4 regions of the Desulfitobacterium sp. PCE1 genome follow, and region 3 is predicted to be linked to each of the others. Evidence: riboswitches for the same ligand, from Rfam matches in the RefSeq annotation. Region 3 holds a riboswitch; each other region holds the start of a gene.
The links. A riboswitch is a leader RNA that binds a small molecule or an ion and turns the genes downstream of it on or off. The one in region 3 is predicted to bind cobalamin.
Positions count from the first base shown of each region.

Region 1 (3,938 bases), 1.4 Mb from region 3:
GAATTACCTTCGTCGGAGGAATGTGGTCCGCCGGTATTTCGAATATCTTAAATGTGGTTTTGATCTATCTGGGAATTGCTGTGGCGACCATTTCCACTCTCATGAACCAAGGTGGGATTGCACAGATCGCTGTGAAGCTTCCCCAAGAGGTCCCGTATTTTCATTGGGTGGATGGTCTGGGCTGGATTGTCATTGCCGGCTGGTTTGCCGTGATGATCACGCAAACCATGTCCATTCAAGGTACAGTACAGATTTCCTTAAGTGCCAAGGATGCGAAGACAGCACGGAATGGGTTTGTCATTGGGGGGCTTTTGATGCTGCCCATAGGTTTTCTCGCCGCCTTGATGGGAATTGCTGCCAAGGGAATGTATCCGGATATGAGTGCAACCCTGGCGCTGCCCCAAATGATTATGTCGCAGCCTCCGATACTTGCCGGAATCACCCTTGCCGCTCTTTGGGCTGCGGATGTATCTACAGCAGGAAGTTTATTATTAGGTTCCGCCACCTTATTTTCCCAGGATATCTATAAACGCTTTTTACGTCCGGATAGCGATGAGAAGCATTTAATGTGGGTGACAAAGTTTTCGGTGATCGCTTTAGGTGTACTGACCTTTACTTTAGCTTTGACGATCAGTGGGATTCTGAAGACGATTATGATCGGACTTAGCCTGACCACAGCTTTTACCGTTGTATTCCTGTTTACTGTTTTTGCGCCGGGGCTTGCCCGGAGGAGTTCAGCTTTTTATACGAATCTCGTGGGGATTGCGGCAATTATTTTATGGCAATTTATCCCGGTCATAAGGGTGTTCCCTCATGTGATTTATCTGGAGTGGATTGTCTGTTTAATTACGTTTTTATTGGTGCCTATTTTTGATCGACAGCCCATTCAAACAGGAAATAAAGAGGCTTCTGTATTAGGACAAATTGCAAAGTAGAGCTGGATCGTTGTATGTGTATAAAGCCGGGGCTATGCCTCGGTTTTATTATTAGGAGATCCAGAGTGACAGGCTAGTGACAAAAGGGAGTTATGGGATTAAAATAAACTTCTAGGGTACATAGGAGGGGATTTAGATGAGTTTTCAGGGTGTGATCATAGGAATCATGGTTTTTATCATCATCGGTGTCTTTCATCCCATCGTTATCAAGGGAGAGTACTATTTCGGAAAAAGGATCTGGCCCTTATTCTTGGTCGCAGGGGTGGTACTGATCGGCGCTTCTCTATTCATCACGAATAATATGCTTTCCGCAATCGTCAGTGTGACAGGCTTCTCCTGTCTCTGGAGTATCCATGAAATTCTTGAGCAGGAAAAACGGGTGAAAAAAGGCTGGTTTCCAAGCAATCCGAACAGAAAGTGAAGGAAAAGAGGTCAAATTATGCATCGATGTATAATTTGGGCTGCTGGATTTTCCTATTTATAGGGGATGCTTTTATTGTGGGCAAAATATTTTTAAATCGATAGAACTTCCGTGAAGTGTCAAAATATTCTGTTGACTTACGGGGGTACTTGTTATAATCTGGTTATAGGGGAAAGTTAAGGAAAACAGCTAAATACGATGCGGAATAGGGTTGCTTAATGGCATTAATAGTGAACTCCGGTGCGAAGCCGGGACAGCCCCGCTACTGTATGAAGGACGAGTCCCTTAGAGGATCCACTGGTCGAAGCCGGGAAGGCAAGGGATGAGGATGAGTTCAAGTCAGGATACCTGCCCTATTCCAGAAGCACAAGTTTTCGGGGAGGGAACAAGTGTGGCGAATTTAAGGGTAGTATGATATTACATCTTTGCCTTTTTACATGATGTTTGCCGGAGCCGAATTCATCGGCTCTTTTTTATTATTTAAGAAGCTTAACTTATAGGGAGCACCAGAAATGGTTGATGTCCATAAAGTATATATTGAAGGTGATGAGATGCGATATTATTGTTTAGAAATTGATGAAGGAAACAAGAAAAAATACGCCTATGGGTTAAGTGTAACCGAATGGCCAAGAAAATGGATTCTTTGCTCCAAATGCCAGAGAGAATGGAAAAAAAGCGTAATGCATGACTTTGGAACAGATACCCCTATTGTTTTGTCTAATGATAATTATCCTGATTTTCTCTGGTTTTATATTAATCATATTTCAGAGAAAGCTAAAGACGTTCTGGAAAGAGAAAAGATTACGGGCTATAGACTAGAGAAAGCCCCTGTGCTATCCTTCAATGATTTAACTGATATGCAACTCAAGGAGCTCCGGCGCCATGGTACCCGGGTCAATAAAATACCCACAGTCCCGCCTGCCTATTACAAACTTCATGTTGATGTGTGCGCCGAACTTTATAGAAAATCAAACATTATTCTGCTCGATAGTTGCTCGGAATGCGGCTATGAAACATACCTTGCCGAGAGCAAGGAGCGGATTGAATCGAGAGATAGCCTTTTTTTGAGGGGGGAGTCTCTCAATGGAATAGATCTGTTCAGGGCCAAGGGCTACGGTGTTAATATCTATTGCTCTGAAAGATTTGTTGAAGCCTATCAAAGACACGAGCTGACAGGATTGATGTTTACTGAGATTGTAGTGCTTTGAGGCTGCTGCATAACTGGGCGGAAGATAACCTAACATAACTAGATATAATGTAAAATAAAATCAGGATGTTTATTTTTCTGTTGATTTATGTTATTTATGTTTGTGGGAAGAAACATCGGGAATTAAAATTTCGGATTGTCCGATTATTAGCATAAAGACAAAACTGAATAGTTTCCGAGCTCATTCGTCTAAAAGAATCTCTCATGACGGAAGAGCCTGAGCAAACCGCTCACGGGGTCAGTTAGGAAACCAGCTGGCCTTCACTTATGAAAAGGAAGCAGAAAGGACAAATTTGACAGAGTCGGCTCTGGCTTTTGTTGTTTTCGCTATCGGGCGGTTTGCTTTTAGAAAGGCAAGCCGCTTTTTTTCTTTATAGGAGAAAACTATGGCGAACAGATCAGGCAGCGTAGTCGCCAACTGATTTGACTGCTGTCAAATTTGAACCAAAATAACGGCAGGAATGTGCGGGAGAAATTCCACCGGATAAGGAGTGCATAAAAAATGATCAGAGCAGCTATTTACGGCAAAGGAGGGATTGGCAAATCCACTACCACATCCAATTTGGCGGTTGCCTTGAGTGAGATGGGTTATAAAGTGATGCAGATCGGCTGCGATCCCAAGGCGGATTCCACAAGAATGTTGACCGGAGGGAGGCCTATTCAAACCGTATTGGAGCTGGTGCGCAGCAAACGGGATGACCTGCAGGTGTGCGACTTTGTGCAAGAGGGATATAACGGAGTTCTTTGTGTGGAAGCCGGCGGTCCCATGCCGGGTATCGGCTGTGCCGGACGGGGAATTATCACCGCCTTTGATACCTTGGCGGAAATGAAGGCATATGAAGTCTACCAACCGGATATTGTGCTTTACGATGTGCTGGGGGATGTGGTCTGCGGCGGGTTCGCCATGCCTTTACGGGGAGAATATACGGATGAGGTTTTTATAATTACCTCGGGAGAGAGGATGTCCATGTACGCAGCGTCCAATATCGCCGCGGCTTTGGCCAATTTCCGCAACCGGGATTATGCCCGTTACGGGGGGCTGATTCTGAACCGGCGCAATGTGGACAAGGAGATGGAGCTGGTGCAGCAGCTGGCGGCGGAAACCCAGGGTGAGCTCATTTCCGTTATCCCCCGGGCGGCTGAGATACAGAGAGGGGAAGAGCAGGGCAAGACAGTCATGGAGTTATTTCCCGAAACGGAGATCGCTCAAAGTTACCACACTTTGGCCCGGCGTTTTATTGAGGTATGCGGTCATGAGTAAGGGGGTGCAAAATAATCTTCTCTATTATATTCCCAACCGGAGCAGACCTAAGACTATTCTGCGCATTCCGGAGAGCCATAGTCTCCATATATGCCCCACGGCCTGCGGCCGCCG
Region 1 covers NZ_KB913023.1:1,346,994-1,350,931, forward strand. The annotation lists gene DESPCE1_RS0106660 (sodium:solute symporter family protein) at 1-935, shown strand, start outside; gene DESPCE1_RS0106665 (DUF4491 family protein) at 1,072-1,356, shown strand; cobalamin riboswitch at 1,548-1,727, shown strand; gene DESPCE1_RS0106670 (double-CXXCG motif protein) at 1,869-2,564, shown strand; molybdenum cofactor riboswitch at 2,725-2,857, shown strand; gene DESPCE1_RS0106675 (P-loop NTPase) at 3,066-3,824, shown strand; gene DESPCE1_RS23650 (hypothetical protein) at 3,817-3,938, shown strand, end outside.
Region 1: linked by a shared signal. The riboswitch ahead of DESPCE1_RS0106670 (double-CXXCG motif protein) and the one ahead of DESPCE1_RS0113600 (ABC transporter substrate-binding protein) in region 3 are both predicted to bind cobalamin.

Region 2 (3,938 bases), 1.6 Mb from region 3:
TGAAGGACAGGCATTCATGGAAAATGGGCTTTACTACGGGCAGCTGTGCAGCCGGGGCGGCAAAAGCCGCATGCTTCTTACTGAAAGGATTAAATCAAGGAACACAAGTAGATATCCCACTGCCCCAAGGGGAACGGCTTCAATTATCCATACATCGAATGGAAATTGAAAAGGATATAGCTCGTGTAGGTATTATCAAAGATGCAGGGGATGATCCTGATGTCACCCATGGTTTGGAAGTGGTAGCTCAAGTGCGGGTTCTTTCTGAAAAAGGAGAAATCCTCATTCGCGGGGGTCAAGGTATTGGCGTCGTTACCAAAAAAGGACTTCAGATTCCTCCAGGGGAAAGCGCTATTAACCCTGTTCCCCGGTCAATGATTCAGGCAGCGGTACGAGAAGTATTTCCCCAGGAAGAAGTCCTGGTGGTGATTGAGGTGCCTGATGGAGAAGAGCTTGCTTCGAAGACCCTGAATCCTCGTTTGGGAATTATGGGAGGAATATCGATTTTAGGCACAACAGGTATAGTTCGGCCTATGTCAGAGGAAGCGTTCAAGAAGTCTATTCTGCCTGAGCTGGATCAAGCCGTTGCTTATGGACATAAAGCCATTGTTCTAACTCCTGGCAATTATGGTTTCAGAGCAGCTACGGCGGAACTGAAAGTTCCTGAGGAAGCCATTATTCAGATGGCCAATTTTGTGGGCTTTCTGCTGGAGGAGGCTGCCTATCGCAAGATCGTGAAAGTGCTTCTCTTTGGTCATATTGGTAAATTGATTAAAGTAGCCGGGGGGATTTTCCATACCCATACCCATGTTGCCGATGCCCGGATGGAAATTTTAGTGGCTCATGCCGCACTGAATGGTATTGACCGGAACTTTTTGCAGACCATAGCGGAGTATCCAACGGTTGAAGGTGCTGCTGAAGAAATTCGTACCAAGGGTTGGGGAAATCTTCTGTTTAAATTAGCAGAAAGGGCGAGTTGTCGGGCTCAAGAGCATGTGCATGGGGAAGTGCAGGTGGGAACCGCCTTTACTTTGCTTAACGGTGAGATCATTGCCTGGGACGATCAGGCCAAAGAGATCTGCAAAGAATTTTGGCATTGGCCGCAGATAGAGAAGGAATTTAGGTAAAAGTAGAGAATAACTTAGTAATTCGAATTAAATTGTCACAACAATCGGATAATACTCAAGGTTCCTCTTTTGAGGATGAAAAGGGAAGTCGGTGAAAATCCGGCGCGGTCCCGCCACTGTGAACCACGAGTGCCTCCTTATAGCCCACTGGGATAATCCTGGGAAGGGGGGGAGGCATGAAGACTGGAAGTCAGGAGACCTGCCTTGAACATTGCATTACGCCCACGAGCGATGGGTGTGGTGATTATTTCGGAATAACCGAAGGGAAAAACCAAAGAGCCGCTCAGGGCTCTTTTTTATTTCACTATAAATCGCGGCAGAATTGGGCAAAGCCGAAGGCTTGGTTAATTAACGAAATATAGGTTAAACAAAGGGGAAGGTGATGGGATGATCCAAATATTGGGGATAGGCCCTGGTACAAGAGCATGGGTTTCCCAGGCTGTTGAAGAAATGGTCCATCAGAGCGATGTTTTGGTAGGAGGGCAACGAGCCTTAAAGCTCTTTCCGGATTTCAAGGGAGAGTCATACCGGGTCAGTGGAAATTTAGCCGAAACCTTGAAAACCTTGCAGAGAGTATTACAGCAGGGAAAAAAGGCAAGTGTCCTGGTTTCTGGCGATCCAGGTTTTTATAGTCTGCTTCCTTGGTTGAAAAGGGAGTTCCCGCAAGAAGAAATCCAGGTGTTGCCTGGCCTTAGCTCCATTCAGCTTGCTTTTGCACGAGCAGGGATCCCCTGGCAGGATGCAGAGTTGCTCAGTGTCCACGGCCGTCCGCTGAATTGCTTACCTTTACATCTCAGCCGCCCCTTGGGAGTTCTCACTGGCGGTGAAAACTCACCTCAGAAGATTGCTGAGTATTATCATACCTATGACTTCAATCCGCAGATCTCTCTTGGCAATGCCTTGACTTATCCGGAAGAGCGTTGGTTAAATACAGATGCTCATCAGCTCATGGATTTGGAAGAAGATTTCTCTAATGCGGTGATGATCCTCTACCCTGAAAATCCAGAGGATAAGTCGGCTCAATCCTTGCTTTCATTGCCTAAGAGCTTTGGTATCAAGGATGAGGAGTTTGTTCGTGGCAATGTTCCCATGACTAAGAATGAGATTCGGATTCAAGTTCTGGCTAAGGCAGAGATTACCCCTTCGACCCGGGTCTTGGATGTGGGAGCAGGGACGGGTAGCATAAGCATTGAAGCAGCGCTTTTAGCTCATCGTGGCTGCGTTTATGCCATAGAAGAAAATCCGGAGGCACAGGAGCTTATTCTGAAGAATCAAGAGAAGTTTCGGGTAAGAAATTTGCGACTGGTTCGTGGATCTGCGCCTCAAACGTTACAGGAAATCCCCCCTATGGATGTCTGTATTATTGGCGGTAGTCATGGGCAGATTCGGGAGATTTTACTTCAAGCTCCCTTGGCGCCTGGGGGAAGGGTTGTATTGACTGCCGTAACTTTAGAGACATTAGCTCATGGTATGGAAGCCTTAAAAAGCTTGCAATATGAGGATGTTGATGTGGTTTCGATCCAAGCTGTACGCTGGAAGGGTATTAAGGATATTCATCTTGCCCAGGCCCAAAACCCCGTATTTATACTTTCAGGAAGAAAGGGGATTATTTAAGGCCTCTGCTTCAAACAAAGGAGTTAAGAACCCGTTCAAAAGAAAATGAGCTCCAGAACCGCGGGATGGTTGCGGGCCGAAGAGCTAAGGAGGAACGAAGTGAAGAAGGATAGGAACGAAGACACAAACATAGTAAACAATCAGATCAGTGAAAAGGCTAAGCTTTACGGAATAGGGGTAGGGCCGGGGGACCCGAAGCTTATTACCTTGCGGGCAGTGGAAATTCTACAAGCTATTCAGGTGGTCGCCATACCCAAGTCCAAGATGGAGCGGGAAAGTGTCGCGTGGGAAATTGCCAAATCACACTGCCCCTCCGGAGTTAGCATTTTAGAGTTAGAAATGCCGATGACCGCTGATGAGAGCATACTTCAAGCTGCTTGGCATACTGCGGCAGAGAAGATTAAGGAGGAGCTTTGTCAGGGGCATTCCGTTGCTTTCCTTACCTTAGGTGATCCTTCCTTATACAGCACTTACAGTTATCTACTTGCTATCTTAAGAGATCAGCTTGAACCGGATCAGATAGAGACCATTCCAGGTATCACGGCTATGGCGGCAGTCGCAGCTCGAGTGAATTGGCCTTTGGCTACGGGAGATGAGCCTTTAGTGGTTTTGCCGGGGATCGAGGGCTTAGAGGAGTATGAGCAATATCCTAATCTTGTCTTAATGAAAGTATCGCGAAATTTGCCGGATGTACTTAATCATATCCAAAGAACCGGGTCACAGGCAGTTTTAGCTACCCGGGTAGGTCAGGCAGGAGAAGACGTTCGCCTGCTTGGCCCGGAGGAAGTGTTGGAAAAAGTGGACTATTTAAGTCTTGTGCTTTGTAAGAAACCTCAATCTTGAGAAAGACCCTTTGAAAGCTAAATCTCCAGGATTTTGCTTTACACCGTTCGCTCAATAAGCTGCGCGGACAAAACTAACGCTCAAGCCCTTCGCTCCGTCGGGTGCCCAGCCAAATCGCTCCTGCTCAATGGCTGGTTGGAAACGTCCTGTTTCCAACCCGACTCCGCTGCAGTCTTTTCGCGAAGTTTTGTTCCCGCTCGCTTAAATTCGCTCTCTTTTGTAAATCAAAATCCTTGGGCGATTTTTCAAGTATTCGTTTAAGTATCTTTTTAGGACACAGAAAAAGACCCGAAAGAAGTGCAAGAAAGACCCACAAGAGTAGCTTTACGCACAAAAGCGAACGGATTTCACTGT
Region 2 covers NZ_KB913023.1:1,137,285-1,141,222, forward strand. The annotation lists gene cbiD (cobalt-precorrin-5B (C(1))-methyltransferase CbiD) at 1-1,127, shown strand, start outside; cobalamin riboswitch at 1,169-1,349, shown strand; gene DESPCE1_RS0105640 (bifunctional cobalt-precorrin-7 (C(5))-methyltransferase/cobalt-precorrin-6B (C(15))-methyltransferase) at 1,515-2,741, shown strand; gene cobI (precorrin-2 C(20)-methyltransferase) at 2,841-3,584, shown strand.
Region 2: linked by a shared signal. The riboswitch ahead of DESPCE1_RS0105640 (bifunctional cobalt-precorrin-7 (C(5))-methyltransferase/cobalt-precorrin-6B (C(15))-methyltransferase) and the one ahead of DESPCE1_RS0113600 (ABC transporter substrate-binding protein) in region 3 are both predicted to bind cobalamin.

Region 3 (3,938 bases):
CTCATAGGAACATCCAAGTACTTCTCTCTTAATAAATCCACATCCCGATACAATGCCTTGGGGTCCATATCCTCTGGAACGATCCCCATAGCAAACACGGCCTCCACCATGTCCTCCGTCTTCCGCCGCATCATCCCAATGACCAGGGAAGCGAAATGATCCTTCATATCCGGGGAAAGTCTGCCGATCATGCCGAAATCGATCAAGGAAATAACCTGCTGGGGCAAAACGAAAATATTTCCCGGATGAGGGTCCCCATGAAAAAAACCCTCGATTAAGATTTGTTTAAACATAGCTTTGATCAGGTTTTCCGCTAGTACCTTACGATCATAACCCAGCGCTTCAAGAGTCTCGAATTGGCTGAGTTTTACCCCTTGAATATATTCCAGAGTCAAGACCTTTTTATTAGAGTACTCTTTATAGACTTTAGGAATGCGAATCGTGGGATCTCCTTGAAATTGCTTCCCCATCCGTTCGGCATTGCTTCCTTCAATCTCATAGTCCAATTCATTGCGCAAGGAATTAGCGAATTCCTCCACCATATCCTTTACATGATACAGAGCTGCCCAATCCACGCGCTTTTCCGCCAAAGCAGCCAAGTCCAGAAGTATTTCCAGATCCGTCTCAATGGTCCGGGCAATATGAGGGCGCTGGATTTTCACCGCTACATTCTCCCCTGTTTTGAGAACAGCATAGTGGACTTGCCCGATAGAGGCAGCCGCCACCGGTTTTTCCTCAAAATGCTGAAAAATATCTTCCGGCAGGGCCCCCAGTTCCGTTTCAATAATTTGGCGAACGTCGGCAAAGGAAAAGGGGGGAACCTGATCCTGCAGTTTTTCCAGTTCAGTGATCAGGTAATCCGGAATAATATCCGGCCGAGTGCTGGCAATCTGCCCAATCTTAACATAAGTAGGCCCTAATTCCTCCAGGGCCTTACGCAAACGCTGACCGAGAGTTTGGGAGTCCGCCTCTTCTTCTCTCCTCAACATCCGCCTGGAATAAGAGATAAAATTAATAAGCCCCATCTCTTCCAGGATGAGGCTGAATCCATTACGGGCCAATACCGTGGCAACTTCCTTATACCGATGAACATGACGAATTTTTCTGCCAATCATGCTAATACCCCTAATCTATCCCCAAGTTCATTCCCCAGGCTTCTGGTTTTCCAATTGAGCGATTCGATTCTCCAGCCTTTCCATGTCCGCTTTACTGGGAAGATTAAGTTCTGCCAGGATTTTTTGCACTTGTTCCTTAATCTTGGTATAGATTTCATCCTGCTGATCCTCTCCCTTTTGGATCAGCTCATTCATCCATTCCTTGGATTCGCCGGCAGACAGCTCCCCCTTCTTTACCAATTCGTCCACGACCTTCTCGATTTGCTCTTTGCTCACGACCGCCAAGCCTAATCCCAAGGATAAACCTTTCTTTACTATATCTTGCATAATATACATCCCCCTGTCATGATTTCTATGCGAGTCCTGGCATTAGTATTCACGGGATTTCTGAAAACGATTCTTTATTTGCCATGAAGGCATACTCTAAGTGCATCTTGGCATTGTCAGGTGAATGCCTTATAATGATCTTAATTCAATACTGTACGATTAGGTTCTCAATCCATTTTTGGATAGAGTTAAAAGGGAAGCCGGTTCAATTCCGGCACGGTCCCGCCACTGTGAAACGAGTGAGTCATCACTCCCAAGTCAGGAACCTGCCTAATCATCAGCGACCCTCCTCGAGGACAGGAAATAGGCGCTGCAAGAGTCCACATAGTGCAGCAAAAACCTTTTATCCTGGCGGTAAAAGGTTTTTATTTTGTCTTGCCACCCTAACATGAAAGGAGAACCCAAATGAATAGAAAAAAACGGACACTGCTCACCCTGCTCATAACCCTAGGGGTGACCTTATTTTTGATCAGCGGCTGCAATCCAACCTCACAGCAAGGTGCGGCTTCTCCCGAAACACCGGCTGGACAAGATACCAACCAGTCCACAAGTTACCCTTTAACTTACACAGACGATACAGGAGTGGCAACCACCCTGGAAAAGGAACCCCTGCGCATTATTTGCCTGGCCCCGCCCTCCACGGAGATCTTAAGTGCTCTGGGCCTGGATGACAGGCTTATCGGCTTAACCGTCTATGATAATTACCCGGTGGGTATCCAGGAGAAAGCGGAATACGTCTTTGCAGATAGTTTAAACCCTAATATGGAACAGCTCATCCAGCTCAAACCGGATTTGGTTGTTACAGGGATGCATAACCAAGACTTTATCAACTCCCTGCGCAATTTAGGTATCCCTGTGGTTCATTTAAACCCGCAAAGTCTGGAAAGCACGTATCAAGCCATCGAGAAACTGGGATACATCACCAATACCCAGAAACAGGCACAGACAGTGATCCAGGGAATGAAAGAAAAGGAACAGGCCATTGCGGATAAAGTGGAGACTATCAAGGAATCCGACCGGGTCAAGGTATGGATTGAAGTGGATCCGGGCCTTTTTACCGCCGGTGAAGGAACTTTTCTTAATGAGCTCATCACCAAAGCGGGGGGAATCAATATCGCCAGTGATGTCCAAAACTGGGCACAATACAGCGAAGAGCAGGTGATTGATAAGAACCCTCAGGTTATCCTGAGCACCTACTCTTACTATATGGATAATGTAAAGGCCACTATCTTAGCCCGTCCAGCTTGGCAAGGCATTGATGCTATTGTCCATGACCGTATTTACGATCTGGACAGTGATATGGTTACCCGCTCCGGTCCCCGGATCATCGACGGCCTGGAGACAATCGCCAAAGCCCTTTACCCGGATCTTTTCTAACCCGCAGCCTTTTATTTTAAGCGGCATATTTTATTCAGTATGGGGAGAGACTTATTGACTTGAATTTAAGGAGGACAACATGAGATGAATTCCAGAACTTTCCCCAAAGGCATCACATGGATTTTGGCCCTGTCCTTTCTCCTGCTTCTTTCCGTTGTGATCTGTGTAATGACCGGTTCTGTCTCCCTGCCCTTTCATCTTACCTGGAAGATTATTTTAAGCCATCTGCCTTTTTTTAACTTTGACCCCAGCTGGACTCCTGCCCAAGAATCCATCGTTTGGAATCTGCGCCTGCCCCGCGTCTTTTTAGCTTTGATCGTGGGGGCTATGCTGGCTACCTCAGGAGTGGCCTTTCAAGGGATTCTGCGCAATCCTTTGGCTGATCCCTATATCTTAGGGGTCTCTTCCGGAGCTGCCTTTGGAGCAGCCTCAGCTATCCTCTTTTTTCGCAGCTTTTCTTTCTTTGGTCAATCGGTCCTGCCCCTTTTCGCCTTTGCCGGGGGTCTTATTTCATTGGCCTTTGTCTTCTCTCTATCCAGACAGCATGGTCAATTTGAGCGGGAAACCTTAATTTTGGCTGGTGTGGTGGTGCAGGCTTTACTGAGCGCTTTTCTCTCCCTGCTCATTGCTGTTTCCGGCGAGCAGATGCAGCAGATTATCTTCTGGATGATGGGGAGTCTCGCCAACAGCAACTGGCAGAATGTCCTTATCCTTCTCCCTTATTTTCTCATCGGCTTGACCTACCTTCTCTTTCAAAACCGGGAGCTTAATGTCATTGCTTTAGGGGAAAGAGCTGCGACTCATCTCGGAATTAATGTGGAGAGGAAAAAAATCGCCATTCTAATCGTTGGCTCCTTATTGGCCACCGCCGCTGTTTCCATGGTGGGCATCATCGGCTTCGTAGGACTTATTATTCCCCATCTTATGCGTCTTCTGGTAGGGCCTGACCACCGAATTCTTTTGCCGATATCCACTTTAGCGGGAGCAATCTTTCTTTTGTGGTCGGATACCATTGCCAGAACCCTGCTCCAATCACAGGAGATTCCTATCGGAGCGATTACAGCTTTTGTGGGTGCTCCCTTTTTCGCTTATCTTTTAAAGAGTGGTTTAAGGAGGGGT
Region 3 covers NZ_KB913023.1:2,735,790-2,739,727, forward strand. The annotation lists gene DESPCE1_RS0113585 (AarF/ABC1/UbiB kinase family protein) at 1-1,115, opposite strand, end outside; gene DESPCE1_RS0113590 (phasin family protein) at 1,143-1,442, opposite strand; cobalamin riboswitch at 1,587-1,731, shown strand; gene DESPCE1_RS0113600 (ABC transporter substrate-binding protein) at 1,848-2,819, shown strand; gene DESPCE1_RS0113605 (iron ABC transporter permease) at 2,904-3,938, shown strand, end outside.

Region 4 (3,938 bases), 520 kb from region 3:
TCCTGATAAGATCTGCGACCAGATTTCCGATGCCATCTTGGATGCCATCTTTGCTAAAGACCCCAATGCCCGGGTCGCTTGTGAGACTTCGGTTACCACCGGCCTGGTTTTGGTCAGTGGCGAAATCACGACCAATTGCTATGTGGATATCCCTAGTACGGTAAGACAAGCCATCCGTGAAATCGGTTATACCCGGGCCAAATATGGCTTTGATGCGGATACCTGTGCCGTTCTCACTTCTATCGGGGAGCAGTCCGCCGACATCGCTTTAGGAGTGGACAAGGCTCTGGAAGCGAAAAACGGAGAAATGAGTGAAGAAGAAATCGAAGCCATTGGTGCCGGAGACCAAGGGATGATGTTTGGCTACGCTACCAATGAAACGGAAAGCTATATGCCTCTTCCTATTGACCTGGCTCACCGCCTGGCCCGCCGCTTGAGCGAAGTACGCAAGTCGGATATCCTGGATTATCTGCGTCCTGACGGCAAGACTCAGGTGACGGTAGAGTATGAGGACAATCGTCCCGTCCGTATCGATACCATCGTGATCTCCACCCAGCATCACCCGGAAGCCACCCAGGAGCGGATTCGCCGGGATCTGCTGGAGCATGTGGTATTTCCCGTGGTTCCGGCAGAGTTGCTGGACGAAAACACACGCTATTTTATTAACCCCACAGGCCGTTTTGTCATCGGTGGTCCCCAAGGGGATGCCGGCTTGACCGGTCGCAAGATCATCGTTGATACTTATGGCGGTATGGCTCGCCATGGGGGCGGAGCTTTCTCAGGCAAGGACCCCACAAAAGTTGACCGCTCTGCGGCTTACGCAGCCCGGTATGTAGCGAAAAACGTGGTGGCGGCCGGTCTGGCTGATCGCTGCGAAATCCAGTTGGCTTATGCCATCGGGGTAGCTCATCCCGTATCTGTTCAGGTGGAAACCTTCGGGACAGCTAAGATTGATGAAGAAAAAATCGGGGAATTGGTCAAAGCTAATTTTGACCTCCGTCCCGCTGGGATCATTAAGACCTTGGATCTGCGCCGTCCTATCTATCATCAAACGGCTGCCTATGGCCATTTTGGCCGTACCGATCTGGACCTGCCTTGGGAAAAGACCGATAAGGTAGATGCGCTGCGGGAGCAAGCCGGCTTATAGAGTATAAAGTTCAGAAGCAGATGGATAAGGCCGGAGGATTGTTTCAATTGGAACAATCCTTCGGCCTTGATTAGTTTAGAAGATAGAATAAACTCTTTATTTTTGGAATCTTAATCTTCTGAATAAAAAGATTCCTATGAAAATCAATATAAATAGTAAAGCCAGAATTGAAATTTTCGCTTTCACCAAAATCCCTCCTTCTTAATAGATTATCATGCTGTAAACTTAATGCATCCAGCTTTTTGGAATAGAAAAGATTTTGACTTGACATTATAACATTTTCGGCTAAACTGAATTCAGTAGGTTTTAACAATTTAAGGATTTCAGGTGCCCTTCGCCAAGAAGGGAGAATAGGGAACCGGGTGCAATTCCCGGACGGACCCGCCACTGTAAAGAGGAGTCTCAGCGTTGGATGCCACTGGGTAACTGGGAAGGCAGCAATGAGACAATGACTCGAAGTCAGGAGACCTGCCTGGAGCCGGGAACACATGAAGTTTGGTAAAGTTCATGGTCATTTTGCTTTGTCTGAAAGGAAAAGCGAGGTGGCTATGGACTTTTTATTTTTGCAGAAAAACTATTTGGAGAGGAGAGTTGAATGGATTGGGGTATCAGGGAAGAGATGTTGAGGTGGTTTCTTTGAATGATACGCAATACCTTGTCGCAGCTTGCGACTCATGCGGTGCTATTGGTGAGAAAGAGCTGGATGTGGTCAAAGTTCCCTGGAGGATTACCGGCAGGTTGACGGCCCGGGTAGCCTTAATGGAAGTACTCGCAGTTGGAGCGGTTCCCCAGATGATGAGCATTGCCATTGCCAATGACCCCATACCCGCAGGGGAAGAAATAATGAAGGGGGTGAGAGAAGAGCTAAGGGCTTTGAACCTGATGTCCCTGCCTACGGCTATCAGCACAGAAAAGAATATGCCTACAAAACAAACGGGCTTAGGAATCACGGCCATCGGGCTTTGCGATCAAGATAAACTTCGCATTGGTAGATCCAAGCCGGGCAATAGCCTGTTTTGCCTGGGACTTCCTAAAGTGGGAACTGAGGCGGCTAACCCGGAAGATCCGGACATTCTGCAGGGGGTACATGTCGTTAAATTGCTTAGTGTCCCTGGAGTGTACGACATTATTCCAGTAGGCTCCCAGGGGATAAGGGGTGAAGCCGAAGCCCTTGCCAGGTCTATTGGTGCCCGGTTTATTAAAAATTCCCGATGTGAACTTGATATCCATAAATCAGCAGGACCTTCAACCTGTCTCATTTATACGGCATCAGAGGATATTGAATTAGGGGATTTTGGCAAGATACCCAACCATAAAATTGGCAGATTGGAAGAGGATGGAGGTGGAGGTCTCCAAACAGGAAATGAAGACTAAAATCCAAGAGAAATGTTAGCGGAAAGATTCAAATTAATGAAAGAAATGAAGGAGAGAATAACAATGATTGAGCCGGCAAAGAAAACAACGGTCCAAAAATCAGCTCAAAATATCAGACGAATTGCGATCATGGCGGTCTTTATCGCCTTGAGTGCGGTAGGAGCCTTGATTAAAATTCCCAGCCCACTGGGGACAGTGGCCTTAGATTCTGCTCCGGGTTTTTTCAGCGCTTTAGCCTTTGGCGGTCTCGAAGGCAGTATCGTTATTGCCATAGGCCATCTGCTGACCTCAGCGGTGGTCGGTTTTCCGCTGGGAATTCCTATGCATTTGGTCATCGCCATAGAAATGGCTGTCTTTGCGTTGATTTATCGCCTTGTCAATAAGAAAATCGGTTTGATTCCCGCTGTTATCATAACCTCCCTCCTCAATGGTGTGGTGGCTGCCTTTTCGGTCTTCCCCATAGGCGGTATGGGTGCTGTTTTAGGGTTAATGCCTTTTCTTTTATTGGGATCGGTATTGAATGTTGCGGTATCTGCTTTAGCCTATAAGGCACTTAAAGGAAGCCGACTGATCTAAAGGGGTGTTAGGGTGAAGCCAGTAATTGAATTAAGGGATGTCTCTTATCGCTATCCACGGTCAGAAGTCGAGAGTTTAAAACAAGTCAGCCTGGCAGTGAAAAAAGGAAAATTCATTGCTTTGATGGGTCCCACGGGAGCGGGGAAAACAACCTTAAGCTTGTGTCTGAATGGATTGATTCCCCAATTTCTGCAAGGTGAGATGCGGGGAGAGGTAATCGTTGGGGGTAAAGAGACTGATAAGATTCGGGTGCAGGAATTGGCCAAGCAGGTAGGGCTTGTACTGCAGGATGCAGAAAGTCAGATCGTCGGGCGAACCGTCGGGGAAGACGTGGCCTTTGGCCCCCGCAATTTCGGTATCTCTATGCAGGAGATTCAGCAAAGGGTTGCCCAAGCCCTGGCCCAAGTTCGGCTGAACGGCTATGATGAGCGCTCTACGGCGGAGTTATCGGGTGGAGAAAAACAAAGGCTGGTGATCGCCGGGGTGCTGGCCCTGGAGCCGGAAATACTGGTAATGGATGAACCGGCCTCCGAGCTGGATCCGGAAGGACGGTTCGAGATCTATCGGACCTTGGATGATCTCTGTCGTGAGGGTGAGCGGACGATTCTTGTCATTGAACATTCCAGTGAAGAAATCCTGCAAAGAGCCGATGAAGTCATTGTACTTAATCGCGGGAAAATTGCATGGCAAGGGGCACCGGAAGAGCTTTTTCGCAATATACCCCTTTTGCGGGAATTCGGGATAAAACCTCTTCCCGTCAGCTTATTAGGCTGGAACTTTTTGGAGAGAGGATGGATTGAATTCGAAGATGTTCCTTTAGATGTGGCCGGGGCGGAATCCT
Region 4 covers NZ_KB913023.1:3,257,875-3,261,812, reverse strand. The annotation lists gene metK (methionine adenosyltransferase) at 1-1,147, shown strand, start outside; cobalamin riboswitch at 1,456-1,638, shown strand; gene DESPCE1_RS0116330 (AIR synthase related protein) at 1,748-2,521, shown strand; gene DESPCE1_RS0116325 (ECF transporter S component) at 2,585-3,097, shown strand; gene DESPCE1_RS0116320 (ABC transporter ATP-binding protein) at 3,110-3,938, shown strand, end outside.
Region 4: linked by a shared signal. The riboswitch ahead of DESPCE1_RS0116330 (AIR synthase related protein) and the one ahead of DESPCE1_RS0113600 (ABC transporter substrate-binding protein) in region 3 are both predicted to bind cobalamin.